DNA from 4 places in the Streptomyces sp. DSM 106670 genome. Region 1 is predicted to be linked to each of the others. Evidence: riboswitches for the same ligand, from Rfam matches in the RefSeq annotation. Region 1 holds a riboswitch; each other region holds the start of a gene.

Region 1 (7,087 bases):
GGTGTGCCAGGACTGGCCGGACCGGTCCGTGAGCCCGGTGCGCCGCAGTGCCTCGGCGACGGCGTCCTCGTCGGTGCGGTCGGGGGCGGACCAGGCGCGGCGGTGCGGGATGCGGCCGAGGCGTACGACGTCCAGGACGCTGAGGTCGACCTGGGTGACCGCGTGCTGGTCGACGACGGCGATCCGGCGGGCGACGGTGCGGCGGCCGAGCCCGGCGAGGGGGTTCCCGTCCAGGGTGACGACACCGGTGGCCGGGGCGAGGAGGCCCGCGAGGATCCGCAGCAGGGTGGACTTTCCGGAGCCGTTGGGGCCGATGAGTCCGACGGTGGAGCCGGGCGGCGGGGCGATGTCCACGCCGTCGAGGATGAGCCGGCCGCCCGCCTCCCGGCCGACCCGTTCGGCCCGCAGGCCTCCGGAACCGTGCGTGGTTCGGCTCATGACGTGCTCCGGGTGCGGTACAGGACGAGGACGAAGGCGGGGACGCCGATCAGCGCGGTGACGACGCCGACTGGTACCTCCTGCGGGTCCAGGACGGTCCGGGCGAGGGTGTCGACCCACACCAGGAAGATCGCCCCGGCGAGTGCGGTGACCGGCAGGAGCCGCCGGTGCCCGGAGCCGGTGAGGGCGCGGGCCGCGTGCGGCAGGACCAGGCCGACGAAGCCGATCGCCCCGGCCGCGCTGACCACGGCGGCGGTCAGCAGGGCGGTGGTGCAGAGCAGCACGATCCGGGTGCGGGCGACGTTCACGCCGAGCGCTGCGGCGGCGTCCTGCCCGAAGGCGAAGGCGTCGAGCGTACGGGCGTGGGCCAGGCAGACCACCAGGCAGACGGCGAGCACGGCGGAGCAGAGGACGACCTCGCTCCAGCCGACGCCACTGAGCGAGCCGAGGAGCCAGAACAGCACCCCGCGGGTCTGCTCGGCGTCGGCGGAGGTCATCACGACGAAGGAGGTGAGGGCGGAGAACAGCTGCATCGCGGCGACGCCGGAGAGGACGACCCGGTCGGTGGAGCCGCCGAGGGTGTGGCTGAGCAGCAGCACCAGGGCGAACGAGCAGATGGCCCCCACGAACGCCCCGGCCGACAGCGACACCGCTCCCCCGCCGACCCCGAGGACGACCACCACGACCGCCCCGGTCGAGGCTCCGGAGGAGACGCCGAGGACGAAGGGGTCGGCGAGCGGGTTGCGCAGCAGGGACTGCATCACCGTGCCGCACACCGCGAGCCCCGCGCCGCACACGGCGGCGAGGAGGGTGCGGGGCATGCGGAGGTTCCAGATGATGCCGTCCCGGATCGGGCTGAGGTCACTGGCGCCGAACCCGAGGTGCGCGGCGACGGCGGACCAGACGTCGGGCACGGAGATCCGGGCGGGCCCGATGGTGACGGCGACCGCGACGGAGGCCAGGAGGAGGAGCAGGCCGCCGACCCACAGCAGCACGGTGAGCGGCACGCCGCCCCGGCCGGGACCGTCCGGGCGGGCGGTGCCAGGTGGCGCGTCGGCCGCCTTCACGGCCGTACGGCTATCGGTGCTCACCCCGTGAGCCCGAAGTCGCGCAGTCCGGCCGCGACGCGCTCCAGGCCCTCGACGGTCCGGATGGTGGGGTTCATGGCCTGGCCGCTGAGCAGCACGTAACGGCGGTTCTTGACGGCGTCCATCGTCTTGGTGACCGGGTTGGACTCCAGGAACTCGATCTTCTTCTCGGCGCTCTCGGCGGTCTGCGTCGTACGGCTCAGATCGCCGATGACCAGGACGTCGGGGTTGCGGTCGGCGACGGTCTCCCAGCTGATCTGGGGCCATTCGTCGTGGGTGTCGTCGAAGACGTTCTTCGCGCCGAGTTCCTTGGTGATGACGCCGGGGGCGCCGCAACAGCCCGCGAGGTAGGGGGCCTTGGAGTCGGAGAACCAGTAGAGGAGGGAGGCGTCGGAGGCGTCGACGCCCTCGGTGGCCTTGTCGACGCGGGCCCGGAGCTTCTTCACCAGGGCGTCACCACGCTCGGGGACGCCGAACACCTGGGCCAGTTCGCGGACTTCCGTGTAGACGCTGTCCATCGTCAGCGGTGCGGTACGGGCTCCGTCGCCGCTGCCGCTGTTGTCCTTGCCGACGCAGTCGGCGGGTGAGATGTAGGTCGGGACGCCGAGCTTCTCGAACTGTTCGCGGGGCGCGACGCCGCCCTTGGCGAGGGTCGAGGCGAAGGAGGCGCTGAGGAAGTCGGGTTCCTTGTCGAGGACCTTCTCCGAGGAGGGCCGGTTCTCCGATATGCGCTCGACGCCGGCGTTGGCCTTCTCCAGGCCCTTCATCACCGGGTCGCTCCAGGTGGCGGTGCCCGCGAGCCGGTCGGCGAGGCCGAGCGAGAGCAGGATCTCGGTCGACCCCTGGTCGACGGAGACGGCCCGCTGGGGCGGGGCCTTCACGGTGACGGTGCGCCCGCAGTTCTGGAGGGTGAGCGGGAAGCCCTCGGTCTTCTTCCCGTCGGCGGCCCCGGTGCTTTCGCCCCCGCCGCAGGCGGTCAGCAGGAGGAGTCCCGCCGCGAGCAGGGCGGCGGTACGTATCGGGGCGGGGGTGGCCGTGGACAGCACGAAGGACCTCTGTGTCTCTGGGCCCAGCCGCGGAGCCCGTCGTACGGTTCCCGTGCCCCGGTGCGGGCGCGGGTGCCAGCAGGTCTTCGGACTCGGGTTCGTCCGGGCGGGACGCCTTCCCGGAGCAGGTGGGTGCTCCAGTGGCCGTGGCCCCGCCCGTCCCCCTCACCGCTGCGCGTCAGTTCCGGTTTCGCACCGGATTCCCTGACCCCGTCGCTGGGGTTCGACTGGCCCCGGCAAGCTATCACGCGGCTTCCCGCAGATCAGGCGCGGTGCGGCGGGCCGCTGGGCGCGGGGCCGGTGCGGCGCGGGATCGGCCCGCCGCACCGGCCCGGGCGGACTTAGGGCGTGTCCGGCGCCTGGAGGGCGATCACCGCGTTCTGGCCGCCGAAGCCGAAGGAGTGGCTGACGGCCCGCCGTACCGGCACCTCGCGCGGGGTCTTGGTGACGCAGTCGATGTCGAACCCGGGCGCGGGGGCGTCCAGGTTCGCGATCGGCGGGATCATCCCGTGCTGGAGCGTGAGGATCGTCAGGCCCGCCTCGATGGCGCCGGCCGCGCCCATGCAGTGGCCCAGTACGCCCTTGGGGGCGGTGACGGGCGGCCGGTGCGGATAGGCCCGGCCGATGAGGGCGGCTTCGGTGGCGTCGTTGAGGGGGGTCGACGTCCCGTGCGCGTTGACGTGGTCGACGTCCTCGGGCCGCCAGCCCGCGTCGCGCAGCGCGCCGTCGACGGCCGCCCGCGCCACGTCCCCGGAGGGGTGGGGGCTGGTGGGGTGGTGGGCGTCGGTGGTGGCGCCGGTGCCCGCGATCAGCGCCCGGGGGGAGGCGCCTCTGGCCCGGGCGTCCTCGGCCCGCTCCAGGACCATGACGGCCGCGCCCTCGCCCATGACGATTCCGGCCCGGTCGGCGGCGAAGGGCCGGCAGAGGCGGGCGGGGTCGCCGTCCCGCGGTGCCGCCGCGCCGGAGCGGGCGAAGCCGGTCATCGCGACCGGGAACACGATGGACTCGGTGGCCCCGGCGATGGCGATGTCGCAGTGGCCCAGCGTCAGCATGTCCCGGGCCACGGACAGGGCGGTCACCCCGGACGAGCAGGCCGTGCACGGGGCGAGGCTGGGTCCGGTGGCCTTCATCCGGATGGCGATCTCGGCCGCGGGCATGTTCGGGATGGTCAGCAGGATGCCCGAGGGTGAGGTGGCCTCGGGGCCGCGTCGCTCCAGGGCGACGGCCTGTTCGGTGAGTCCGGCGGATCCTCCGCTGCTGGTGCCGACCACGACGGCGACCCGGGCGCCGTCCCACCGCTCGGGGTCGAGCCCGGCGTCGGCGACCGCCTCCCGGGCGGCCAGGACGGCGAACTTGACGTACCGGCCCATCCGGAACGCGGTCCGGCCGCCGACCGCGTCGTCGAGGTCGATGCCGGAGACGGTGCAGGCGAAGTCGACGGCGCAGCCGTGCAGTTCGGGGACGGTGCGGGCGGGCGACTCCCCGGCGCAGACTCCGTCCCAGGTGGTGTCGGTGGTGTGGCCGACCGGGGTGATCATGCCCAGCCCCGTGACGGCGATGACGGGTCGCTTCATCGGGTGTTGCTCACCGGCACCGTGGCATCGGCCGCCGCGCTGCCGACGGCCGCGTCGATGTACGCGGAGATGTCGGCCAGCGTGGCGTCCTTGTACAGCTTCTCCGAGTCCGCGTCGACGCCCAGCGTCTCCTTGATGATGACGGCGAACTCGGCGACCGCGAGCGAGTCCATCTCCAGGCTGTCCATGGTGGACTCCGGCAGGATCTCGGCGGCGGGCACCTTGAAGGTCCCGGTGAGTACCTCGGTGATCTTGGGGTGGATGGTCTTCATGGCGATTCCTCTCATCGGCGTTTCACCGGCATCTGGCCGGCTCGGGTCTTCCCGTACGGCGGGTGGCCGAACGCAGCGACCCACCGCCCCAAATAACTGGATGACGATCTTCCGGTTACGCCTTGGGGCGAACCGATTCGTCTACGCTCACCTGCGGCTTCTCGAACCATCGGGAGAGGATCGAGGTGGTTCCCCAGTACGCCAGCAGGACCCCGCGGGTGCCGAGCGCGGCCACCTTCTCGCGCAGCGGGCGCCTCCTGCTGCCGCAGTTGGGCCGCTTGAATTCCGCCGCGCGGCCCCGGATTCCCGCCCTGCGGCCCCGGTGCCAGGGCCCCTCGGGGTCGTCGTAGACGTCCGCGTAACCGGGTCCGGCGATCGGCCAGTCCGACATCAGGCGCTCGGGAAGGGCGAAGGACCCGACCAGGGCGGGGGTGTGCGCGGCCACCGCGGCGATCGCCCGCTCCACCACGTCGGGCAGAAAGGTGACCTGATCGGCGGTCAGCCGTCCGGAGGCGAGCAGGTCACCGCTGTTGCGGGCGATCCACTGGAGTGCGAAGAGCCTGCGCAGCTCGGTCAGCCGCTCGCGCGCCTCACCCTCGGGCAGTGCGGCGACGGCTTCGGCGTACGCTTCGTCCGCCTGCCGGTAGGCGTACGCCTCGACGCCGCGCAGCGCGGCCGGGGAGGCGGCGTTCCAGCGGCCGAGCGGGTCGCCGGGCGGGGCGGCGCTCATCCGCTCCCGGGCCCGGGCGAACCAGAGGTTCTCCAGGGCCGCGACGAGCCGGCCGAGGAAGGCGGGGTCGTCGAGCTCGCCGGGGCCGTCCTCGGCGTCCGCCTCCCCGGCGGTGGCGCTGAACAGCATCTCGGCGGCGGCCTTGGCGTGCACGGCGAGGTTGTCGCCCTCGGCGGTGATCGCGCCCTCGATGCCGGTGAACAGTTCGGTCATGCCGTTGTTCTCCAGGAGCCCCTGGGCGCCGCACCGTTCACGGCATTCGACGATGACGCCGCGCGCCTGCCAGGTGATCCACCCCTTGGCGACGGCCACCAGGCGCTCCGCCTCGTCCCGGTCGGTCTCCGGGGCCGACTCCCAGCGGTCCAGGGCCCTGCGGTGCAGCAGGCTCATCGCGTAGACGGTGGCCATCGCCCCGGCCAGCGGCCCGTGGTGGCTGCGGTGCGCGTACACCGGGACCCGTTGCGCGGCGCGCGATCCGGAGATCATCCGGTGACCGGCGTAGCGCACGGCGATGGCCAGGGTGACCCGGGCCGAGCCGACCGCGCAGGCGCTCATGGAGAGCTTGCCGGGGGTGACCCGGCCGATGGAGGTGAGGAACCGCCTTCTGCGGTTGGGGATTTCGCTGTGGAAACGGCCGTCGTCGCCGATCCGCCCCTGCTGTCCGGCGAGCAGCGCTTCCCGCGGGACGAAGCAGTGGTCGAAGGAGGTCAGACAGTGGTCGACCGGGGAGCCCATCCGGGCGGGCAGCCGCCGCACCCGTACGCCGGGCAGGGCGCGGTGGGCGTCGGTGAGCGGGGTGAGGAAGAGGAAGACCCCGCGGTCGGCGCCGTCGGCGAGCAACCGGGCCGCCACCACACCGGACTTGGGGCCTCCGGCGGGGCTGGTGTTGGGCATGAACTTCTGCGCCCCGGCGTGCGGGGTGTGCAGGACGAAGCCGTCGCGTCCGGGGTCGTACGTCGCGGTCGTCTCGACGGCCGCCGCGTCGTTGCCGTGCGCCACCTCCGTACAGAGGAAGGTGCCGACGCGCCGCAGGGCGAGGAAGTCCGACAAGTCCCGCAGAGTGTCCGCGTCGTGGTCGAGGAGGCTGCCGAGGAAGAGGTTGTAGTGGATGCCCGCCACGGTGGTCAGCGCCGGGTCGACCGGGCCGAGCCATTCGTGCAGGGCGGCCAGCGCCCGGGGGTCGGCCGCCAGCCTCGCGCCGCTGTCGAGCGCGTTGTTGAGGATGCGCATCCGGTGGTAAGAGAGGGCGAGTCGTTCGTCGGGGGTGCCGCCACCGGGGCGGCGAAACGGTTCTGTTGTGAGCAGCCGCCGCCAGAAGCCGTGTTCCTGGCGGAAGTTCGGTCCGAAGAGCACTGCGGTGAGCAGCTCGTTCGTGGACGGCGGGGCCGCGTCGTTCATCATGACGGTCACAACACAGTAACGATCAAGGAACGGCGAGGACACCCCCCGCCGTCCCGAAATGCCCCCGTTTATCAGGCGCGTTGGAAGGCGAGGGCGACGTTGTGGCCGCCGAAGCCGAAGGAGTGGCTCAGCGCCCGCTCGACCCGCTGGTGGCGGGGCTCCTTGGTCACGCAGTCGAGCGGGAAGGCGTCGGGGAGCGCGTCCAGGTTGGCGATCGGCGGAATGGCGGAACGTTCCAGCGTCAGGACGGTCGCCACCGCCTCGATCGCGCCCGCCGCCGCCAGGGTGTGCCCGACGACGCCCTTGGGCGCGGTCACCGGCGGCCGGTGCGGGAAGAGCCGGGAGATGAGGGTGGTCTCCATGGCGTCGTTGAGGGGTGTGGAGGTGCCGTGGGCGTTGATGTGGTCGACATCGCGCGGCGTCCAGCCCGCCTGGTCGAGCGCCGCCTGGACCGCCCGCTGGGCGCCGTGCCCGTCGGGGGCCGGGGCGGTGGGGTGGTGGGCGTCCGTGCTGGAACCGGCCCCGGTGAGCAGGGCGC
Region 2 (7,087 bases), 5.4 Mb from region 1:
ACCAACATGCCCGCGACACCGATAGCCGCGATGAGCTTGCGCTTCACGTCAAACCCTCCTCAGGGATGCTGCAACCCCACCCACCGCGAAGACATTCGACGAGTTCTGCTGGGGCTGGACCTGGTCTTTAATGGTTTAGACCAGTACCGGGAGCTTGGCCTAGACCTTTAGGGGTGTCAAGGGTGTATAAGAAGTGCACTCGCGTCCGTTATAGGACCGACACCTAAGGGAGGGCGACGACCCGTGACCGGACCGTGCCACCATGTGAGCCGCGACAGACGGAGGAGCCGGTGACGGCAGCAACGCAGCAGTCGGGAAGGCGGGCCATGGGTGCCGACGGGGGCAGTACGGGGAGCGAGACCGGTGCCGGTACGCGCACGGCGCGCGTACCGAAGTACTACCGGCTCAAGCGCCATCTCCTCGACATGACGGACACCTTGCCGCCCGGCACCCCGGTGCCGCCCGAACGCACCCTGGCGGCCGAGTTCGACACCTCGCGCACCACCGTGCGCCAGGCGCTCCAGGAGCTGGTCGTCGAGGGCCGCCTCGAACGCATCCAGGGCAAGGGCACCTTCGTCGCCAAGCCGAAGGTCTCCCAGGCCCTCCAGCTCACCTCGTACACCGAGGACATGCGCGCCCAGGGACTGGAGCCGACGTCCCAACTGCTGGACATCGGCTATGTCACGGCGGACGACACGCTCGCCGGTCTGCTGGACATCTCGACGGGCGGCCGGGTGCTGCGCATCGAGCGGCTCCGGCTCGCCAGCGGGGAGCCGATGGCGATCGAGACCACCCACCTTTCGGCCAAACGCTTCCCGGCGCTGCGCCGTTCGCTGGTGAAGTACACCTCGCTCTACACCGCGCTCGCCGAGGTGTACGACGTCCGCCTCGCCGAGGCGGAGGAGACCATCGAGACCTCGCTCGCCACCCCGCGCGAGGCCGGCCTGCTGGGCACCGACGTGGGCCTGCCGATGCTCATGCTGTCCCGTCATTCCGTGGACGGCCAGGGCGAACCGGTGGAGTGGGTGCGCTCGGTCTACCGGGGCGACCGCTACAAGTTCGTGGCCCGTCTGAAACGTCCGACGGACTGAGAGCCGGCAGCGAACGAACAGGCGGTGGCCCGGGGATCCCTTCCCCGGGCCACCGCCTGTTTTCGGTCACCCCGAGGGAAGCGGGCATCGCGTGAACCGATGCCCTCTCCCGTCCGTGTCATGACTGCGGAACTTCGGTGGAGACATCGGCGAAACACGACCGGTATGCGGACAGGGGTTCCGGAGAGCGGCCGTACCACCTAGATTTCGCGCACGTTACGACAGTGATCGCGCGAGGGGACGGATCGATATGCCGGAAACGCCCACATCAGCACCACCGGTTCCACCCGCACCCGGACGGCGGGCCCCGACCCCGAAGTCCATAGTCGTCTGGAGCCTGGTGGCCCTGGCCGGCGCCATCGGCTGGGCCACCCTCGCGCTCTCGCGGGGTGAAGAGGTCTCCGCCGCCTGGATGCTGGCCGCGGCCCTCGGCTCGTACGCCATCGCGTACCGCTTCTACTCCCGGTTCATCGCCAACCGGGTCCTGAAGGTCGACAAGAACCGTGCGACCCCGGCCGAACGGCTGGACAACGGCGTCGACTTCCATCCCACCGACCGCCGGGTCCTGTTCGGCCACCACTTCGCCGCCATCGCGGGCGCGGGCCCGCTGGTCGGTCCGGTGCTCGCCGCGCAGATGGGTTATCTGCCGGGCACGATCTGGCTGGTCGTCGGCGTCATCTTCGCCGGCGCCGTCCAGGACATGGTGACGCTCTTCTTCTCGACCCGCCGCAACGGCCGTTCGCTCGGCCAGATGGCGCGCGACGAGATAGGGCCGGTCGGCGGGATCGCCGCCCTGGTCGCGGTCTTCATCATCATGATCATCCTGCTCGCGGTCCTCGCGCTGGTGATCGTGAACGCGCTCGCCCACTCGCCGTGGGGCGTCTTCTCCATCGGCATGACGATCCCGATCGCCCTCTTCATGGGCGTCTATCTGCGCATCCTGCGGCCCGGCAAGGTCAGCGAGGTCTCCCTGATCGGCGTCGCGCTGCTGCTCCTCGCGATCGTCTCGGGCGGCTGGGTCGCGGAGTCGTCGTGGGCGGACTTCTTCACGCTGGAGCCGGGCACGCTGGTCATCTGGATGATCGTGTACGGGTTCCTCGCCTCCGTGCTCCCCGTGTGGCTGCTGCTGGCCCCGCGCGACTACCTCTCCACCTTCATGAAGGTCGGCACGATCGGGCTGCTCGCCCTGGGCGTGGTCGTCGCGCTGCCGACGCTGAAGATGCCCGCGGTCACCGACTTCGCCTCCAGCGGCTCGGGCCCGGTCTTCGCCGGCTCGATGTTCCCGTTCGTCTTCATCACCATCGCCTGCGGCGCGCTCTCCGGCTTCCACTCCCTGGTCTCCTCCGGCACCACGCCGAAGATGGTCCAGAAGGAGACGCAGATCCGGATGATCGGCTATGGCGCCATGCTGGTCGAGTCGTTCGTGGCGATCATGGCGATGATCGCCGCCTGCATCATCGACCCCGGGCTCTACTTCGCCATCAACGCGCCCGTCGGTGTGATCGGCGACAGCGTCCAGTCCGCCTCCCAGGCCGTGGCCAACTTCGGCTTCACCATCACCCCCGACGCCCTGGCCCAGGCCGCCAAGGACGTCGAGGAGGCGAGCCTGCTCTCCCGGACCGGTGGCGCGCCCACGTTCGCGCTCGGCATGTCGGAGATCTTCTCCGCGGTGGTCGGCGGGACCGCGATGAAGGCGTTCTGGTACCACTTCGCCATCATGTTCGAGGCGCTCTTCATCCTGACCACCGTGGACGCCGGCACCCGGGTCGGGCGCTTCATGCTCCAGGACATGCTGGGCAACGCCTACAAGCCGTTCCGCGAGGTCAGCTGGAAGCCGGGCGTCTGGTTCGCCAGCGCCGTCGTGGTCGGCGGCTGGGGCTACTTCCTCTGGGTCGGTGTGCACGACCCGCTGGGCGGCATCAACCAGCTCTTCCCGCTCTTCGGCATCGCCAACCAGCTGCTGGCCGCCGTCGCGCTGGCCGTCTGCACCACGCTGCTCGTCAAGTCCGGCCGGCTGAAGTGGGCGTGGGTCACCGCGGTCCCGCTCGCCTGGGACGTGGCGGTCACCCTCACCGCGAGCTGGCAGAAGATCTTCTCCGAGGACGTGAAGGTCGGCTTCTTCGCCCAGCGCGACAAGTACCAGGCGGGTATCGACGCGGGCGAGGTGCTGGCCCCCGCGAAGAACATGGACGACATGCGGACCGTCGTCACCAACTCCACCGTCGACGGGGTGCTGAGCGCGCTCTTCGCGCTCCTCATCATCGTGGTGCTCGTGGACGCCGGGCGGGTCTGCTACAAGGCCATCCGCGACCCGGAGAGCGTCAAGCTCCACGAGACGCCGTACGTCGAGTCCAGGCTCGTCGCCCCGGCCTCGCTCATCGCGACCCCGGAGGAGAAGGCCGAACTGGCCGCCGCCGGCGTCGGCCCCGAGGGCGGCATCCGCAAGGAGGCCGCGGGAACGGGGAGTCCGACATGACCGTCGCGGACGTCCGGCGGGTGGCGGGACGGATCCGCTGGTACGTCCGTGAGCTGACCGGTGAGTCCACGTACGACCGCTATGTGGCGCACGCGAGGACGCACGATCCGGACGCGCCGGTGATGACCCGCCGCGCGTTCGAGCGCAGCCGCACGGACGCCCGCGAGGCCGATCCGCGCGAGGGCTTCCGCTGCTGCTGAGCACCGTCGGCCGGTCAGCGGGTCCTGGATCCCGGGCCGTCGCCCCTCCCCCGATGGAGCGGGCGGCGGCCCGGCGGCCGTTCCGGTGTCCGTCCACCGTTCGATTTCCCGGTGCACGGACCCCTCACCGTACGAAAAGATGTGCCCATGACATCGCGTTCCCGGTCGCCCCGGCTCCGGCCCCTCCTCCTGACCCTGCCGCTGACGCTGGCACTGGCCCTGGCGGCGACGGGCTGCGGCACCGAGCCCGCGCCCGACACGATGGCGGCGGGCCGGAGTTCCTCGGACGGTCCGGCACCGGACCGGGCGGAGCTGGAGGCGCGGGCGAGCGCCGCGCAGCTCGTCGCGGAGCATGTGTGGGTGACCGAGGCCGCGGGCTACGCCCTGGCGCGCCAGTCGGTCGGGGTGCTCGGTGACGACGGGTTCAGCAGCTCCTACACCGCGCCGGACGGCGGAACGCTCCAGCTGTCGGTGGAGCGCCGCCCGCACGCCGAGGCCGACTGTACGGAGGGCTCCGCGGCCGCGAGCGGTCAGGAGCCCCTGGTGACGTGCGAGCGGGACGGCGAACAGTGGTACCGGGCCACCGAGTCGGGCCATGCGTACGCCTGGGAGCAGGGCGAACTCGTGGTCACGGTGAGCGGGCCGCGCGACAAGGTGGACCGGACGACGCTGCGTTCGGCGGCGCGGGCCGCCCACCGCGCCGACGACCGGGAACTGGACCGGGTGCTGCCGCCGGCCGGGGAGGCCGCCGGGCGGCAGCCGGTCGAGCGCGGCGATCTGCCACCGGTGGGCGACGGCGCGCCGAACAACGATGTGGGAGCGAGTGGCTGATGGATCTGACGATCAGGGTGGCGGAGCCCGCCGAGTTCGCCGTGCTCGGCGGGATCATCGCCGAGGCGTATCTCGGCGACGATCTGCTGGACGGCCCGCAGGACCCGTATCTGCTCAAGCTGCGGGCGGTGGAACAACGGGCGGCCGAGGCGGAGGTGCTGGTCGCGCTCGACGCGGACGGGACGGTGCTCGGCGGTGTGACCTATGCCGCTCCCGGCACTCCGTGGCGCGACATCGCCGGTCCGGACGAGGCCGAATTCCGGATGCTGGCCGTGGCCCGCGCGGGGCGCGGACGGGGCGTGGGAGAGGCTCTCGTGCGGGCGTGCGTCAAGCGGGCCCGGTCGGCGGAAGATGTCCGGGCACTGGTGCTGTCGACGCAGCCGGGCATGCTCGCGGCCCATAGGATCTACCGTCGGCTCGGCTTTCTGCGGACCCCTGAACGGGACTGGGAGCCGGTGCCGGGCCTGCGGCTCATGACCTTCCGGCTGTGGCTGGAGGCGGCGTCCTGAGGGGCGTATTAAATCGACGCGACACAACATGTGGGGGCCGCAGCATCTGGCGGCCCCCACATGTATGCTCGACCTCGCTGTCGTCGCAGGGGAATCCGGTGCGAATCCGGAACTGTCCCGCAACGGTGTGATCAGTGTGTTTTTGCACACCTGAAGTCCGATGACCTGCCGACAGCGCGTCCGGATCGACCGAACCGGATGCCAGACGTCCGGGCCTCGCGGATAGGCCGGTGGACGCCGTCAGCTGTGCTGCCCTGCCCCGGGCTTCGCGCTGCCCGGCTCCCCCGCCTGCTGCCGGCCCCCTGCCGAGCGAGGGAAAGCCCAGTGACCATCGCGCCCGCCGATCCGGTTTCAGCCACCGAATCCGCCGAGTCCACCACGGCCGGTAACGCCCCGAACGACGGACCCGGGACCGCTTTGCTGCGGACCCTGACCGACCTCACCGTCGATCTGCCCGACACCGACCCCGGCCGGGTCGCCGCCGCCGCGCTGCGCGGGCGCAACGCCCGTTCCGACGAGGCCGAGTTGCGCTCGCTGGCCACCGAGGCCGCCGCGGGGCTGATCTCCGAGGACCCGGCGTACTCCCGGCTCGCCGCCCGGCTGCTGACCCGCACAATCGCGGACGAGGCCGCGGGGCAGGGCGCGACGTCCTTCTCCGCCTCGGTCGCCGTCGGGCACCGCGAGGGCCTGATCGCCGACCGCACCGCCGCGTTCGTGGCGCTGCACGCGGCCGCGCTCGACCAGCTCGTCGAGCAGGCCCTGGCGGACGGCGCCGACGACCGCTTCGGCTACTTCGGTCTGCGGACGCTGCACAGCCGTTACCTCCTGCGCCACCCGCTCACCCGCGAGGTCATCGAGACCCCGCAGCACTTCATGCTGCGCGTGGCCGCGGGCCTCGCCGAGGACGAGTCGGTGCGGGCGCTGGACGAGGTCGCCGCGCTCTACGGGCTGATGAGCAAGCTGGACTACCTCCCCTCCTCCCCCACCCTCTTCAACTCCGGTACCCGGCACCCGCAGATGTCCTCCTGCTATCTGCTGGACTCGCCGAAGGACGAGCTGGACTCGATCTACGACCGCTACCACCAGGTGGCGCGGCTCTCCAAGCACGCGGGCGGCATCGGTCTGTCGTACTCCCGCATCCGTGCCCGGGGTTCGCTGATCCGGGGCACAAACGGGCACTCCAACGGCATCGTGCCGTTCCTCAAGACGCTGGACGCCTCCGTCGCGGCGGTGAACCAGGGTGGCCGGCGCAAGGGCGCGGCGGCGGTCTACCTGGAGACCTGGCACGCGGACATCGAGGAGTTCCTGGAGCTCCGCGACAACACCGGTGAGGACCAGCGGCGTACGCACAACCTGAACCTGGCGCACTGGATCCCGGACGAGTTCATGCGCCGGGTCGACGCGGACACCGAGTGGTCGCTGTTCTCCCCGGCGGACGTGCCCGAGCTGGTCGACCTGTGGGGCGACGCGTTCGACGCGGCCTACCGCGCGGCCGAGGCCAAGGGCCTGGCCCGCAGGACGATTCCGGCGCGTGAGCTGTACGGCCGGATGATGCGGACCCTCGCGCAGACCGGTCAGGGCTGGATGACGTTCAAGGACGCCTCCAACCGGACCGCGAACCAGACCGCCGAGCCGGGCCGGGTCGTGCACTCCTCGAACCTGTGCACGGAGATCCTGGAGGTCACCGACGACGGCGAGACGGCCGTCTGCAACCTGGGCTCGGTCAACCTGGGCGCCTTCGTGGCGAACGGCTCGATCGACTGGGAGCGTCTGGACGCCACCGTGCGTACGGCCGTGACCTTCCTGGACCGGGTCGTCGACATCAACTTCTACCCGACCGAGCAGGCCGGGCGCTCCAACTCCCGCTGGCGGCCGGTCGGCCTGGGTGCGATGGGCCTCCAGGACGTCTTCTTCCAGCTGCGTCTGCCGTTCGACTCGCCCGAGGCGCGCGCGCTCTCCACGAAGATCTCCGAGCGCATC
Region 3 (7,087 bases), 6.7 Mb from region 1:
CCGACATTCCGGAGACCGTGTCCGCGACCGCCAGCGCCTCCGTCAGCAGATCCGCGTCCGGGACGATCCGGGAGACGAGACCGGCCCGCTCCGCCTCCTCGGCGCCCATGTTCCGGCCGGTCAGACACAGGTCCATCGCCTTGGCCTTGCCGATCGCCCGGGTCAGCCGCTGGGAGCCGCCGATGCCCGGGATCACCCCGAGCCGGATCTCCGGCTGCCCGAAGACCGCCGACTCCGCGGCGATGACCAGGTCGCACATCATGGCCAGCTCGCAGCCGCCGCCCAGGGCGTAGCCCCGTACGGCGGCGACCGTGGGCGTGCGGAGCTGCCCGAGCCGGTCCCAGGCGGTGAACCAGTCGCTGAGATACATGTCCGTGTAGCTCTGCGGCTGCATCTCCTTGATGTCCGCCCCGGCCGCGAACGCCTTCGTCCCGCTGCCGGTGACGACGATGCAGCCGACCTCCGGATCCCGGTCCAGCGCCTCGGCCGCCTCGACCGTCTCCCGCATGACCTCCAGGCTGAGCGCGTTGAGGGCCTTGGGGCGGTTCAGGGTGAGCAGGGCGGTACGGCCCCGGCGCTCGACCAGGATGGTGCCGTGCGGGCCCGGGGTGGGCGCGGTCTCGCTGTGCTCGCTCACGTGGTGCTGCCCTTCAGTGCGTCGGTGGTGTTCGACGAGGCGGCCCGGATGGCCCGGACGATCCCGGAGAAGTCCTGGTCGGCCCCCGGCCCTTCGGCGAACCGTGCGTACAACTCGGCCGCCCGCAGGCCCAGTTCGGCGTCGATGCCGCCCGCGCGCAGGGCATTGGCGGCCAGCTGGAGGTCCTTCGCCATGAGCGGCGCGGCGAACCCGGGGCGGTAGTCGCGGTTGGCCGGGCTGGCCGGGACCGGGCCGGGGACCGGGCAGTTGACGGTGAGCGCCCAGCACTGGCCGGAGGCCGCCGACGCCACGTCGTACAGCGCCTGATCGGAGAGACCGAGGCTCTCGGCGAGCACGAACGCCTCGCTGACCGCGATCATCGAGACGCCGAGGATCATGTTGTTGCAGATCTTCGCCGCCTGCCCGGCGCCCGCGTCGCCGCAGTGCACCGCCTTCTTGCCCATCACCGCCAGCAGCGGCTCGGCTTGTGCGAACGCGCTCTCCTCGCCGCCGGCCATGAAGGTGAGCGTGCCCGCCTCGGCCCCCACCACGCCGCCGGAGACCGGCGCGTCCAGCGACCGGTGACCGGCCGCCTCCGCCGCCGCGTGGGCGGCCCGGGAGTCCGCCACGTCGATGGTCGAGCAGTCGACGAACAGGGTGCCGGGGCGGGCGGCGGCGAGCAGGCCCTCCGGCCCGTACAGGGAGAGGACATGGCGTCCGGCGGGCAGCATGGTGATCACCACGTCCGCGACGGCCGCCGCCTCGGCGGCCGACCGGGCCGCCTCGATCCCGGCCGCCACGGCGGCCGACAGACAGGACTCGACGAGATCGTGACCGAGCACCCGGTACCCGGCACTGACGAGGTTGGCGGCCATCGGGCCGCCCATGTGGCCGAGGCCGATGAACGCGACGGTGGTGGTCACCAGGGCACCTCCTGCGGTGAGTCGGACGCGGCGAGGGAGAGTTCCTCGCCGCCGGTCGGAGCGAAGTACCGGGCCACGTCCGCGTCCGTGACCTCCACGAGCGTGCCGGGCGACCAGCGCGGGTTCCGGTCCTTGTCGATCACCTGGGCCCGGATGCCCTCCACCAGGTCGGGGGAGGCGAGGGCCGCGCAGGAGACGCGGTACTCCTGCTCCAGCACCCGTTCCAGCGGCCCGAGTTCGCGCGCCCGGCGCAACGCGGCCAGGGTCACCTTCAGCGCGGTCGGCGACCGGCCGAGGATCGTGGCGGCCGCCTCGCCGGCCGCCGGGGCGTCGGAGGCGAGCAGCCGCTCCACGATCTCCTCGACCGTGTCGGCGGCGTAACAGCGGTCGATCCAGGCCCGGTCGGCGTCCAGCACACCGTCGGGCGCGTCCCGGACATGGCGGGGGAGCACCTGGGCCGGGGCCCCGGTCCGCAGCTCGGCGAGGAACGCGGGCAGGCCCTCCTGCGGTACGAAGTGGTCCGCGAGCCCGCACAGCAGGGCGTCCCGGGCCCCCACCACCGCACCGGTCAGGGCGAGATGGGTGCCCAGCTCGCCGGGGGCCAGCGCCAGCAGATAGGTGCCGCCGACGTCCGGCACGAAGCCGATCCCGGTCTCCGGCATGGCCACCTTGGACCGCTCGGTGACGATCCGGACGTTGCCGTGCGCCGAGACGCCGACCCCGCCGCCCATCACGATGCCGTCCATGACCGCCACATACGGCTTCGGGTAGCGGGCGATACGGGCGTTGAGCCGGTACTCGTCGCGCCAGAACGCGGCCGAGGCCCTGCCGCCCACCCGGGCGTCCTCGTGGATGGACCGGATGTCGCCGCCCGCGCACAGGCCGCGCTCCCCGGCCCCGGTGATGACGACCGCCCCCACCTCGGGGTCGTGTTCCCACCGGTCCAGGGCCGCCGCGATCGTCTCCACCATCGCGTGGGTGAGGGCGTTGAGCGCCTTCGGCCGGTTCAGCGTCAGCACCCCGGTACGCCCCTCGGTGCGGGCGAGCACGAGTTCCTCGGTCATCGCAGGGCTCCCGTCAGGCTCCGGGCCACCATGACGCGCATGATCTCGTTGGTCCCTTCCAGGATCTGGTGGACCCGCAGGTCCCGGACGATCTTCTCGATGCCGTACTCGGCCAGATAGCCGTAGCCGCCGTGCAGTTGGAGCGCCCGGTCGGCCACCGAGTAGCCGGTGTCGGTCGCGAAGTGCTTGGCCATCGCGCACAGTTGCGGAGCACCGGCCACATTTCGGTCGAGCGCCTCGGCCGCCTGCCGTACCAGGGCGCGGGCCGCCGCCAGCTCGGTCGCCATGTCGGCCAGCCGGAACTGCAGCGCCTGCGAGTCCAGCAGCCGGGCGCCGAACGCCTCCCGGTCCGCGAGATGGGCGAGGCTCCGGTCCAGCGCGCTCTGCGCACCGCCCAACGAGCAGGCGGCGATGCCCAGTCGGCCGCCGTTCAGGCCGTTCATCGCGATACGGAAGCCGCCGCCCTCCTCGCCGAGCAGCCGGTCGGCCGGGATCCGCACCTCGTCCAGCAGGACCTGCCGGGTCGGCTGGGCGTTCCAGCCCATCTTCTTCTCGTTGACCCCGAACGACAGCCCGGGATCGTCGCGTTCGACGAGGAACGCGGAGATGCCCCGGGGCCCGTCGTCGCCGGTGCGGGCCAGCACGATGTAGATATGCGAGGCGCCTGCCCCGGAGATGAACTGCTTCGTCCCCGTCAGCACCCAGTGGCCGCCGTCGCGGACCGCGCGGGTGCGCAGCGCGGCGGCGTCGGACCCGGCGCCCGGCTCGGTCAGGCAGTAGCTGCCGAGCTGCTCCATGGTGCAGAGCGCGGGCAGATAGCGGCCGCGCTGGGCCTCGCCGCCGTACCGGTCGATCATCCAGCCGACCATGTTGTGGATGGAGAGATAGCCCGCGATGGACGGGCAGCCGGTGGCCAGGGCCTCGAAGACCAGGACCCCGTCGGAGCGGGAGAGCCCGGAGCCGCCGAGTTCGTCGCGTACGTAGACGCCGCCGAGGCCGAGTTCCGCCGCCTTGCGCAGGACGTCGACGGGGAAGTGCTTGTCCTGGTCCCAGGCGACGGCGTGCGGGGCCAGGTGTTCCTGGGCGAAGTCCAGGGTCGTCTCGACGACCGCGAGCTGGTCGTCGGTGAGGAGCGTGGTCACGGCACTCATCCCATGGTCGGAATCGTGAAGCTCGCGCCGTCCCGGATTCCCGAGGCGGGCCAGCGCGAAGTGACGGTCTTCGTACGGGTGTAGAAGCGGATGGCGTCCGGACCGTGCTGGTTCAGATCGCCGAAGCCGGACCGCTTCCAGCCGCCGAACGTGTGGTACGCGACCGGCACCGGGATCGGCACGTTGACGCCGACCATGCCGGTGTCGACGCGGCGGGTGAAGTCGCGCGCGGTGTCGCCGTCGCGGGTGAAGAGCGCCACGCCGTTGCCGTACGGGTGCTCCGAGGGCAGCCGCAGCGCCTCCTCGTAGTCGGCCGCGCGGACCACGGACACCACCGGGCCGAAGATCTCCTCCTGGTAGATCCGCATGTCCGGAGTGACCCGGTCGAAGAGCGAGGCGCCCGCGAAGAAGCCGTCCTCGTGACCCTCCAGGGTGAAGTCACGGCCGTCGACGACCAGTTCGGCGCCTTCCTCGACGCCGAGATCGACATAGCCGCGGACCCGCTCCACCGCGTCGCGGCCCACCAGCGGCCCGAAGTCGGCGTCCGGGTCGTCCGAGCGGCCGATCCGCAGCTCGGCGATCCGCTCGGTGAGCCTGGCGACCAGCGCGTCGGCGGTGGCCTCGCCCACGGGCACCGCCACCGAGATCGCCATGCACCGCTCGCCCGCCGATCCGTAACCCGCCCCGATCAGCGCGTCCACCGCCTGGTCCAGGTCGGCGTCCGGCATCACGATCATGTGGTTCTTCGCCCCGCCGAAGCACTGCGCGCGCTTGCCGTGGGCGGCGGCGGTGGCGTAGATGTGCGCGGCGATCGGGGTCGAGCCGACGAAGCCGAGCGCCTTGACGCGCGGGTCCTCCAGCAGGGTGTCGACCGTCTCCTTGCCGCCGTTGACGACGTTGAGCACCCCGGGCGGCAGCCCCGCCTCCAGGAACAGTTCGGCCAGGCGCAACGGCACCGACGGGTCCCGCTCGGAGGGCTTCAGGATGAAGGCGTTTCCGCAGGCCAGAGCGGGGGCCGCCTTCCACAGCGGAATCATCGCGGGGAAGTTGAACGGGGTGATGCCCGCGACGACGCCGAGCGGCCGGCGCAGCGAGTGGACGTCGATGCCGGACCCGGCGTTGTCGCTGAACTCGCCCTTCACCAGGTGCGGGACACCGGCGGCGAACTCCACCACGTCCAGTCCGCGCGCGATGTCGCCGTGCGCGTCCGCCACGGTCTTGCCGTGCTCGGAGGAGAGCAGCCGGGCCAGCGCGTCCTTCTCCTGCTCGACGAGCTGGAGGAAGCGCAGCAGCACCCGGGCGCGGCGCTGCGGGTTCCACTCGCCCCACTCGTGCTGGGCCTCGGCCGCGTCGGCGATGGCCGCCTCGGTCTCGGCGCGGTCGGCCAGCGGTACCCGGGCCTGGACCCGGCCGGTGTTGGGGTCGTACACATCGCCGTAGGCGCCCGAGGTGCCGGGCGTCTGCTTGCCGCCGATGAAATGGGTGAGTTCGCGGACCATGGAAAGCCTGCTCTCGTCGGTGAGATCGTCAGGTGAGATCCGGGGATGGCACGCGGCGGCTCCGGCGCACGGCGCACCGTCGGTGCGCGGGCGCGAAGGGGCCTGCCGTGGGTGGGACGCGAAGGGCGTGGGCCGTCAGGGGGCGGGAAGAACCGCTCGCCGGGACGGGCCTGCGGGGCCGGGCATGCGGACCGGTGCCATGCGTGTCTGCTCCATCCTCGTGGAAACACGGAACATCCCGCGGCCGGTATCCTGACTCCCGGATCGACGCCCGTCCTCATGCCTTCCCGACGGCGGCTTCGCCGTCAGTGGCGTGTCCTGCGAGGACGAACTCCCCGGTCACAGTGGCGGGACCGCGCCGGATTCGCACCGGCTTCCCTGACACCACGGGCCTTGAGGGCGTCCGGCTGCGCACCGGCCACCCCGCTGCCCCGAAGATATAGTTGGACGTCCTAGTAAGTCCACCCCGGCTCGCCCCTGGCATGATCGGCCGACATGAGCTACGCACCGCGCCACGTCCTCGTCATCGGCATGGGCGCCGGAGACCCCGACCATCTGACCCTCGCCGCGGTGAAGGCCATGCGCCGGGCCGACGTCTTCTTCGTGCTCGGCAAGGGCAAGGAGAAGGAGTCCCTGACCCGGCTGCGGCGGGACATCCTGGACGAACACCTCACCGGCCCCTACCGCGTCGTGGAGGCCGAGGACCCGTGGCGGGACCGCACCCAGCAGGACGGCGGGCGCTACGCCTCGGCGGTGCACGACTGGCGGCAGCGCCGCGCCGACATCTGCGAACGCCTGATCATCGAGGAGCTCGCGCCGGGGCAGTGCGGAGCCTTCCTGGTGTGGGGCGACCCCTCGCTGTACGACAGCACCCTCGCGATCCTCGACGACATCCGGGGCCGTGGCACGGTGGAATTCGGCCATGAGGTGATCCCCGGCATCAGCAGCGTCTCCGCCCTCGCCGCCCGGCACCGCGTCACCCTGAACGGGGTCGGCCGCCCCATCCACATCACCCCCGGCCGGCGGCTGGCCCAGGGCTTTCCCGGGGACGACGTCGACATCGTCGTGATGCTCGACGGCCATGAGACCTTCACCCATCTGACGGGCAGGGGGCTGTGGATCCACTGGGGCGCGTACATCGGCACCCCGGACGAGATCCTCGTCTCCGGCCCGCTCGACGAGGTGGCCGAACGGATCAGCCGGCTGCGCGCGGAGGCCCGCGAGCGGCACGGCTGGATCATGGACACCTATCTGCTGCGCCCGGCGCCGGACGCCACGGACGCCTGAGGCCACGGACGGGCGACGGGTCCACGTCGAGGCGCGGGCGGCAGCGGCCTCCGCACCTCGTCGTCGGACCGGCGGGGTGTCAGCGCCGGGTCTCGTGCGCCCGGATCACGCCGAGCCCGTGTCCCAGGCTCGGGCACTCGGCGGTCAGGTCGTCGCCCCGCACCAGATAGTTGTGCACCCGGCCGTCCGTCGGCCGCTCGATCGCGCGATACAGCGTGCCGTTCACCGTGATCGTCCAGTCGTCGCCGTCCTGGGCCCATCCGACGGTCTTCTTCATAGGGCGTTTTCCTTTCCTCTGGTCGAACGTCGCCGGGGTCCGGCGGCCGTGTAGTGGGAAGAAGAACGGCTTGTGACGCTCCGTGGTTCCGCGTTCTCTACGCCATTCGGTTACATCTGGGTCACTGCCTCCGCACAGTCGAGGTCCACGACCTGACCGGTGGTCAGGGAGCGCGTGACGAACGGCGGAACGGATGCGGAACGCCCGTGGCGCTCCCCGCCCATCGAGTAGACACTGTCTACTCGATGG
Region 4 (7,087 bases), 6.7 Mb from region 1:
CGCCCGATGTTCGAGCTGATGTTCCGCCACGACCTGCTGGACGGCGGCGACGAGGCCGACGGGCGGCCCAGGCTGCGCGAGAAGACCCTCCCGCTGTTCGCCTCGCTCGTCGCCCTGGTCGCCCGGCACCGGCAGGACCCCGCCCGGCCGTCGTCCGCCGGGCCCGAGCCCGCCCCGGACGTCGTGGCCGCCGCCCTCTGGGCGAACGTCCACGGCATCGCCCAACTGTGGAGCTGGGGAAGCCTCTCCCTCACCCTCGACGCCCCCTCACCGGGCGACCCGCGCGCCCGCGAGAGCCTCGCGCCGCTGATCGCCCGGACCGTCGACGCCCACCTCGGACCGGCGAAACCGTGACCGTACCCGCGCCCCCGCCCGTACCCCCGTCGACCGGCCCCGCGACCGCCCCCGCCCGGCCCCGCCTCGCCCTCGCGGGCAGTGTCGCCGGGGCGATGATCGTCGCGCTCGACGGCTCCGTCCTCTTCGTGGCCCAGCCCAGCCTTCAGCGCGACCTCTCCGCGCCCCTCGCCCAGGTGCAGTGGACGAGTACGGCGTACCTCCTCGCGGTGGCGAGTCTTCTCGTCCTCGCCGGACGGCTGGGGGACCGGTACGGCCACACCCGACTGCTCCTGACCGGATCGCTCGGCTTCGGGGCCGCGTCCATGGGCATCGCCGTGGCGCCCTCGGTCGGCTGGGTCATCGCGCTGCGCGCCGTACAAGGAGTGTTCGGAGCCCTGCTGCAGCCGGCGACGCTGGCCCTGCTGCGCCAGGTCTACCCGCCGGACCGGCTCGGCCTGCCGGTCGCCCTGCGGACCAGCGCCATCGGAGTGGCGGCCGCCGCGGGTCCGCTGCTCGGCGGCTTCCTGGTGGCGCGGTTCGGCTGGCGGTCCGTCTTCGTCGTCAACGTGCCCATCGCGCTCCTGATCGGCCTGTTCTGCCTGGCGGCCCGCGTCCCGAAGGACACCGCCGTACGGACATCGGGCCGCCGCCCGGAGATCGGCGGAGGCCTCCTGCTCGCGGCCGCGCTCGCCCTCCTGGTGAACGCCCTCGCCGAAGTGGAACTCCACGGCTGGGCCGACCGCCGCACGGTGGCGGGACTGCTCTGCTCGGCCGCCGTCGCGGCGGTCCTCGTCCGCCACGAACGCCGCAGCCGCGATCCGCTGGTACCGGCGGCGGTCGCACGGTCCGTACCGGTCACCGCCTCCATGGCGATGTTGCTGTTCACCGCGAGCGGCCTGTTCGGCGCCCTGTTCGTCAGCACGTACTTCCTGCAGTACGCGCTGGGCCTCGCCCCGCTCGACAGCGCCCTGCGCGCCCTGCCCATGACGGCCCTGATGATCGTCGGCGCGCCGGTCGCCGGGCGGCTGCTGCGCGTACTCGGCGCGCGGACCACCGCGCTCGGCGGCACCCTGCTGGTCGTCCTCGGCATCGGCTGGCTGGCCGGCACCGACAGCACCACCGGACCCGTGGCGACGGGCGCGGCCTTCGCCGTGCTGGGCGCCGGGTACGCCACGGTGATGGTCACCGCCACCGGCACGGTGGTGGGCGACGCGCCGCCCGGGTACGCCGGAGTGGTGGGCGGCCTCAAACAGACCGCCGTGAACATCGGACCCGTCCTCGGCATCGCCGTCGCCGCCGGTCTGCTGCCCGCCGCCGGGGCCGGACAGGCGGAACGGTGGGAGGGGGCGATGGGCACGGCGCTCCTGGTGCTCGCCGCGACGGCCGCGCTCGCGCTGGTCCCCGCGGCGCTGCTGCCGGGCACGCGCCGGCGCACCGGACCGCCCCCGGGCGACGCGGACCGTGGACGGCCGGAAACCGCCGCCCCGTGTCTCACATCACCGTCCGAAGTGTGAACAACGGTGTGCGCCCGGCGGTCGCCCCCTTAGGGTGACCGGTGCAGCTGGTTCGCCCTGTCCGCCAGATGGGGTGTCGTAAGAGGGAACCCGGTGGGAATCCGGGACTGCCCCGCAGCGGTGAGTGGGAACGACCGCCGTCATACGCACTGGGCCCGGCCGGGTCTGGGAAGCGACGGCCATTAGGTGTCTGCCTCCGGCAGACGTGCCCGCGAGTCCGAAGACCTGCCCGCTGCCCGCACGCGACCGTTCGCGTGCGGAGATCTCGGTGACCTCGTGGGCGGGTCGGCGTAACCATCAGGTGGACGGACACGGTTCCAGGTGTCCCGGCGTCCGCCCGATGCGTCATCCCTTCGTGTTCGCGTCCCGTCCCGGGATCTGCACAGCAGACACGCTCGCGAAGGAGAGTCACGTGACAGCGAAGCCCGCAGCCGCGGCAGCACGGGCCACCGTGTACGGCTACCCCCGCCAGGGTCAGAACCGTGAACTGAAGAAGGCCATCGAGGGCTACTGGAAGGGCCGCGTCACCGCGGACACCCTCCGGCAGACCGCCGCCGAACTGCGCCGGGGAACCTGGCAGCAGCTCGCCGAGGCCGGCGTCCACGAAGTGCCGACCGGTGATTTCTCGTACTACGACCATGTCCTGGACACCAGCGTCATGGTCGGCGCTGTCCCCGAGCGGCACCGCGAAGCGGTCCGCGCCGACGCCCTCGACGGCTACTTCGCCATGGCCCGCGGCACGCAGGATGTCGCGCCGCTGGAGATGACGAAGTGGTTCGACACCAACTACCACTACCTGGTGCCCGAGTTGGGCCCGGACACGGTGTTCGCCGCCGACTCCGCCAAGCAGGTCGCGGAGTTCAAGGAGGCCCTCGCGCTCGGCCACACCCCGCGCCCGGTGCTCGTCGGCCCCGTCACCTACCTCCTGCTCGCCAAGGCGGCCCCCGGTGTGGCCGCGGACTTCGAGCCGCTGACCCTGCTGGACCGGCTGCTCCCCGTGTACGCCGAGGTCCTCGCCGACCTCCGGGCGGCCGGCGCGGAATGGGTGCAGCTCGACGAGCCCGCCCTCGTCCAGGACCGCACCCCGGCCGAGCTGAACGCCGCGGCCCGCGCCTACCGCGAGCTCGGCGGACTCGCCGACCGGCCGAAGCTGCTGGTCGCCTCCTACTTCGGGCGGCTCGGCGAGGCGCTGCCGGTCCTGGCCAAGGCCCCCGTCGACGGTCTCGCGCTCGACTTCACCGAGTCCGGCGCCGGAAACCTCGACGACCTCGCGGCGGCGGGCGGACTGCCCGGCAAGCGCCTGGTCGCCGGAGTCGTCAACGGCCGCAACATCTGGATCAACGACTACGAGAAGTCGCTCGCCACCCTCGGCACGCTCCTCGGCCTCGCGGACCACGTCGACGTCTCCGCCTCCAGCTCCCTCCTCCACGTCCCGCTGGACGCCGGGGCGGAGAGCGACATCGACCCGCAGATCGCCCGCTGGCTCGCCTTCGCCAAGCAGAAGACCCAGGAGATCGTGGTCCTGGCGCGCGGTCTGTCCGACGGCACCGAGGCCATCGCCGCCGAACTCGCCGCCAACCGGGCCGACCTGGCCTCCCGCGCCGACGCCGCCATCACCCGCGACCCGGCCGTCCGGGCGCGTACGGCGGCCATCACCGACGCCGACGGCCGCCGCTCGCAGCCGTACGCCGAACGCACCGCAGCCCAGCGCGCCCACCTCGGGCTGCCGCTGCTGCCGACCACCACCATCGGCTCCTTCCCGCAGACCACCGAACTGCGCACCGCGCGGGCCGACCTGCGGGCCGGCCGTATCGACGAGGCCGGTTACGAGGACCGGATCAAGGACGAGATCCGCGAGGTCCTCTCCTTCCAGGAGAAGGCCGGACTCGACGTCCTGGTGCACGGCGAGCCCGAACGCAACGACATGGTGCAGTACTTCGCCGAGCAGCTCACCGGCTACCTCGCCACCCAGCACGGCTGGGTGCAGTCCTACGGCACCCGCTACGTCCGCCCGCCGGTCCTCGCGGGCGACATCTCGCGCCCCGAGCCGATGACCGTGCGCTGGACCACGTACGCGCAGTCGCTCACCGAGCGCCCCGTCAAGGGCATGCTCACCGGCCCGGTCACCATGCTCGCCTGGTCCTTCGTCCGGGACGACCAGCCGCTCGGCGACACCGCCCGCCAGGTGGCCCTCGCCCTGCGCGACGAGGTCAACGACCTGGAGGCGAGCGGCACTTCGGTCATCCAGGTCGACGAGCCCGCACTGCGCGAGACGCTTCCGCTGCGGACCGCCGAGCACGCCGCGTACCTGGAGTGGGCGACCGAGTCCTTCCGGCTCGCCACCGCCGGGGTGCGGCCGGACACCCAGATCCACACCCACATGTGCTACGCGGAGTTCGGCGACATCGTCCAGGCCATCGACGACCTCGACGCCGACGTCATCAGCCTGGAGGCGGCCCGCTCCCACATGCAGGTCGCCCGCGAACTGGCCGCCCACGGCTACCCCCGTGAGGCCGGACCCGGCGTCTACGACATCCACTCCCCGCGCATCCCGAGCGCCGAAGAGGCGGCGGCCCTGCTCCGCAAGGGACTTGAGGCCATTCCGGCCGGGCGCCTGTGGGTGAACCCCGACTGCGGCCTGAAGACCCGTGGCTGGCCCGAGACCCGGGCCTCCCTGGAGAACCTGGTCGCCGCCGCGCGGGAGATCCGCGCGGAGCTGCCCACCGAAGCGGCGTGATCGCGGCCCGGTGCGGGAGCGGCCACCGCCGCTCCCGCACCGGGCCGTACCCGTCGGGCCCGGGCCATGTCCGAGCCCGCTGATAGCGTGCCGCTTCCGGATCGAAGATCACGAAAGGGCGGGGTGCGTGCGGGAAGTGACGTGTCATGAGGTGGACGCCCGGCGGCTGGACGAGGCGTCGGAAGGCATCGTCGGGCGCACCGCGGGCCGGTGGCACGGAATGCGCTACGACGACCCGGCCCCGCGGCGCATGCGCGAACTGGCCGGGGAACTGCTCGACCATGTCGCCGCCCGCACCGGGCGGGGGGCCGCACTCGACGATGTGGCACGCGCCGCGCTGCGCACGGCGGCGGAGTGCCACCTGGGGGAGATGAGCGTCGGCTGCTTCCCCGAGGGCGGACAGGAGATCCTCTTCCCGCTGATCGGCGAGGAACTCAGCACCAAGGACATGCCCTACAGATCCTTCAGCGCCGCCGTCACCTCCGACGGAGCGCCGGCCCCTTCCGCCCGCACCTGGATGGACACGTTCGCCGTCGCCCTGGTCAGCGGGCTGGTATGGGACTGGCAGCGGGTCATCGGACTGGAGCTGCTCCACGACTACGCGCCCGAGATCCACGAAGGCGTTCCGCACTCCTGGTTCGACTCGGTGTCGGACCCGGCGGACCTCGCCGCGATGGACGCCCTGTGCCTGTACCTGGCCGAGGCGGAGGGACCCCAGCCCCGCCACCGGCCCACCGTGACGCTGCGCAAGCCCGATGCGGCCGAGCGGGCACAGGCCGCCGCCGCGCTCGACGCGGTGGGCGAACCGACCCCCGATCAGCGACTGTTGCGCATCCTCCTCGACGACGAACAGCACGCGTTCGAAGCGGCGTTGGCGGACCGGCTCGACACCTACCGGGAGAACCAGGGGCCCGCTCCCGCGCCCCGCAGCCTGCTGCCGCTCGACGCCCTCGCCCTGGCCGCGCTCGCGGTGCAGGTGCACGGATGGGAACTCGGCGTCCGCTCCCGCTACCTGCCGCCCGAACTGCTGGGAACCACCGACGCGTTGCGCCGGGCGGCGTAGGTGGGACCCGGCAACCCGGGCCCCTGGTAAGCGAAGTAGCCTCCATGGCCCGGCGGGCCGCCGTCCTGCGCACCCTCGAAGTTAGGTTAGCCTAACCAGCGGATATCCGGTGGTGGATCTTCTTTCCCGCCCCCGGTACCGCCCTGCGTGCGGACACCGCTCCCGCCCGACCCCGCCGCGCACTTTGACCGAAGGGCTTCGCCATGCCACCTGCTCACCTCCCGCCGTCCGGTGAACCGCCCCTGGAGCGTGGGGTGTGAGCGCCGGTACGCCGTCGGCGCCCGGCGCACAGGGCGTACGGGCGGGCCTCCTCGCGGGCGGTGCGGACGGGCCCGGGCGGCTGCGGGACCTCACCGCGATCGTCCTGGACGCACTGGAGGACGCACCCCGGGCCCGGGGCGGCCCGCTGCCCGCCGGAGGGCCCGGGGCGGTGGCCCTGAGCACCCGCGCCCTCTGCTCCCCGGTGCTGCCGGAGGAGGGCGTCGGCCCCGAGGTGGCGCTCGCGGACGTGGTCCGGGCGGTCGCGGAAGGGGCCGCCGATCCGGCCGACCCCGCCTGCGTCGCCCATCTGCACTGCCCGCCGCTCGCCGTGGCCGTCGCGGCGGACCTGGCGGGGGCGGCACTCAACCCCTCGATGGACTCCTGGGACCAGGCACCCGCGGCCGGGGTGATCGAGGAGCTGACCACGGCCGCCCTCGCCCGGCTCGTCCACCCGACGGCCCCCGCCCCCGACGCGCTCATCACCAGCGGCGGCACCGAGTCCAACCTCGTCGCCCTGCTCCTCGCCCGGGAACGGGCGACGCCCGGTCCGCTGCGGGTGGTGACCGGCGCCAACGCCCACCACAGCGTCCACCGCGCCGCCTGGATGCTCGGACTGCCCGCCCCCACGGTCGTGGCCTGCCGCGACGGCGTGATCGACCTGGACGCCCTCGACCGTGCCCTGACCGGCCTCGCCGGAACGCCGCTCCTGGTCGTCGCCACCGCGGGGACCACCGACGAGGGGCGCATCGACCCGCTCCCGGAGATCGCCCGGATCGCCGAACGGCACACGGCCCAGCTCCATGTCGACGCCGCGTACGGGGGTCCGCTGCTGTTCAGCGAGCGGCTGGCCCCACTGCTCGCGGGCCTGGAGCACGCCGCCTCCGTAACGTTCGACCTGCACAAACTCGGCTGGCAGCCGGTCGCCGCCGGGGTGCTGGCCGTCGCGGACGCCGGGATGCTCACGCCGCTGTCCCTGCGCGCCGACTACCTCAACGCCGACGACGACACCGAGGCCGGACTCCCGGACCTGCTGGGCCGCTCGATCCGCACCACCCGACGCCCCGACGCCCTGAAGATGGCGGTCACCTTCCGGGCGCTCGGCCGCCGGGGACTCGGCGATCTGGTGGAGCACTGCGTGCGGACGGCCCATGAGTTCGGCGAAGCCGTCGACGCGCG

The links. A riboswitch is a leader RNA that binds a small molecule or an ion and turns the genes downstream of it on or off. The one in region 1 is predicted to bind cobalamin.
Region 2: it holds a riboswitch for cobalamin, as region 1 does, so the genes downstream of both, ACSMXR_RS25535 (ribonucleoside-diphosphate reductase subunit alpha) here and ACSMXR_RS01595 (ABC transporter substrate-binding protein) in region 1, are expected to answer to the same signal.
Region 3: it holds a riboswitch for cobalamin, as region 1 does, so the genes downstream of both, ACSMXR_RS31265 (CoA-acylating methylmalonate-semialdehyde dehydrogenase) here and ACSMXR_RS01595 (ABC transporter substrate-binding protein) in region 1, are expected to answer to the same signal.
Region 4: it holds a riboswitch for cobalamin, as region 1 does, so the genes downstream of both, metE (5-methyltetrahydropteroyltriglutamate--homocysteine S-methyltransferase) here and ACSMXR_RS01595 (ABC transporter substrate-binding protein) in region 1, are expected to answer to the same signal.

What each region holds. Positions count from the first base shown of each region.
Region 1 is NZ_CM147704.1:378,470-385,556, forward strand. Features, by position in the region: gene ACSMXR_RS01585 (ABC transporter ATP-binding protein) at 1-438, opposite strand, end outside; gene ACSMXR_RS01590 (FecCD family ABC transporter permease) at 435-1,529, opposite strand; gene ACSMXR_RS01595 (ABC transporter substrate-binding protein) at 1,526-2,572, opposite strand; cobalamin riboswitch at 2,633-2,819, opposite strand; gene ACSMXR_RS01600 (beta-ketoacyl-[acyl-carrier-protein] synthase family protein) at 2,914-4,146, opposite strand; gene ACSMXR_RS01605 (acyl carrier protein) at 4,143-4,418, opposite strand; gene ACSMXR_RS01610 (acyl-CoA dehydrogenase family protein) at 4,534-6,546, opposite strand; gene ACSMXR_RS01615 (beta-ketoacyl-[acyl-carrier-protein] synthase family protein) at 6,621-7,087, opposite strand, start outside.
Region 2 is NZ_CM147704.1:5,734,371-5,741,457, reverse strand. Features, by position in the region: gene ACSMXR_RS25565 (sugar ABC transporter substrate-binding protein) at 1-47, opposite strand, end outside; gene ACSMXR_RS25560 (GntR family transcriptional regulator) at 327-1,091, shown strand; gene ACSMXR_RS25555 (carbon starvation CstA family protein) at 1,342-3,567, shown strand; gene ACSMXR_RS25550 (YbdD/YjiX family protein) at 3,564-3,767, shown strand; gene ACSMXR_RS25545 (hypothetical protein) at 3,915-4,598, shown strand; gene ACSMXR_RS25540 (GNAT family N-acetyltransferase) at 4,598-5,107, shown strand; cobalamin riboswitch at 5,141-5,294, shown strand; gene ACSMXR_RS25535 (ribonucleoside-diphosphate reductase subunit alpha) at 5,432-7,087, shown strand, end outside.
Region 3 is NZ_CM147704.1:7,052,273-7,059,359, forward strand. Features, by position in the region: gene ACSMXR_RS31245 (enoyl-CoA hydratase) at 1-637, opposite strand, end outside; gene mmsB (3-hydroxyisobutyrate dehydrogenase) at 634-1,560, opposite strand; gene ACSMXR_RS31255 (enoyl-CoA hydratase/isomerase family protein) at 1,557-2,624, opposite strand; gene ACSMXR_RS31260 (acyl-CoA dehydrogenase family protein) at 2,621-3,775, opposite strand; gene ACSMXR_RS31265 (CoA-acylating methylmalonate-semialdehyde dehydrogenase) at 3,772-5,274, opposite strand; cobalamin riboswitch at 5,500-5,678, opposite strand; gene cobF (precorrin-6A synthase (deacetylating)) at 5,770-6,561, shown strand; gene ACSMXR_RS31275 (hypothetical protein) at 6,641-6,838, opposite strand.
Region 4 is NZ_CM147704.1:7,059,666-7,066,752, forward strand. Features, by position in the region: gene ACSMXR_RS31280 (TetR/AcrR family transcriptional regulator) at 1-354, shown strand, start outside; gene ACSMXR_RS31285 (MFS transporter) at 450-1,850, shown strand; cobalamin riboswitch at 1,882-2,097, shown strand; gene metE (5-methyltetrahydropteroyltriglutamate--homocysteine S-methyltransferase) at 2,263-4,587, shown strand; gene ACSMXR_RS31295 (Imm49 family immunity protein) at 4,715-5,650, shown strand; gene ACSMXR_RS31300 (pyridoxal phosphate-dependent decarboxylase family protein) at 5,907-7,087, shown strand, end outside.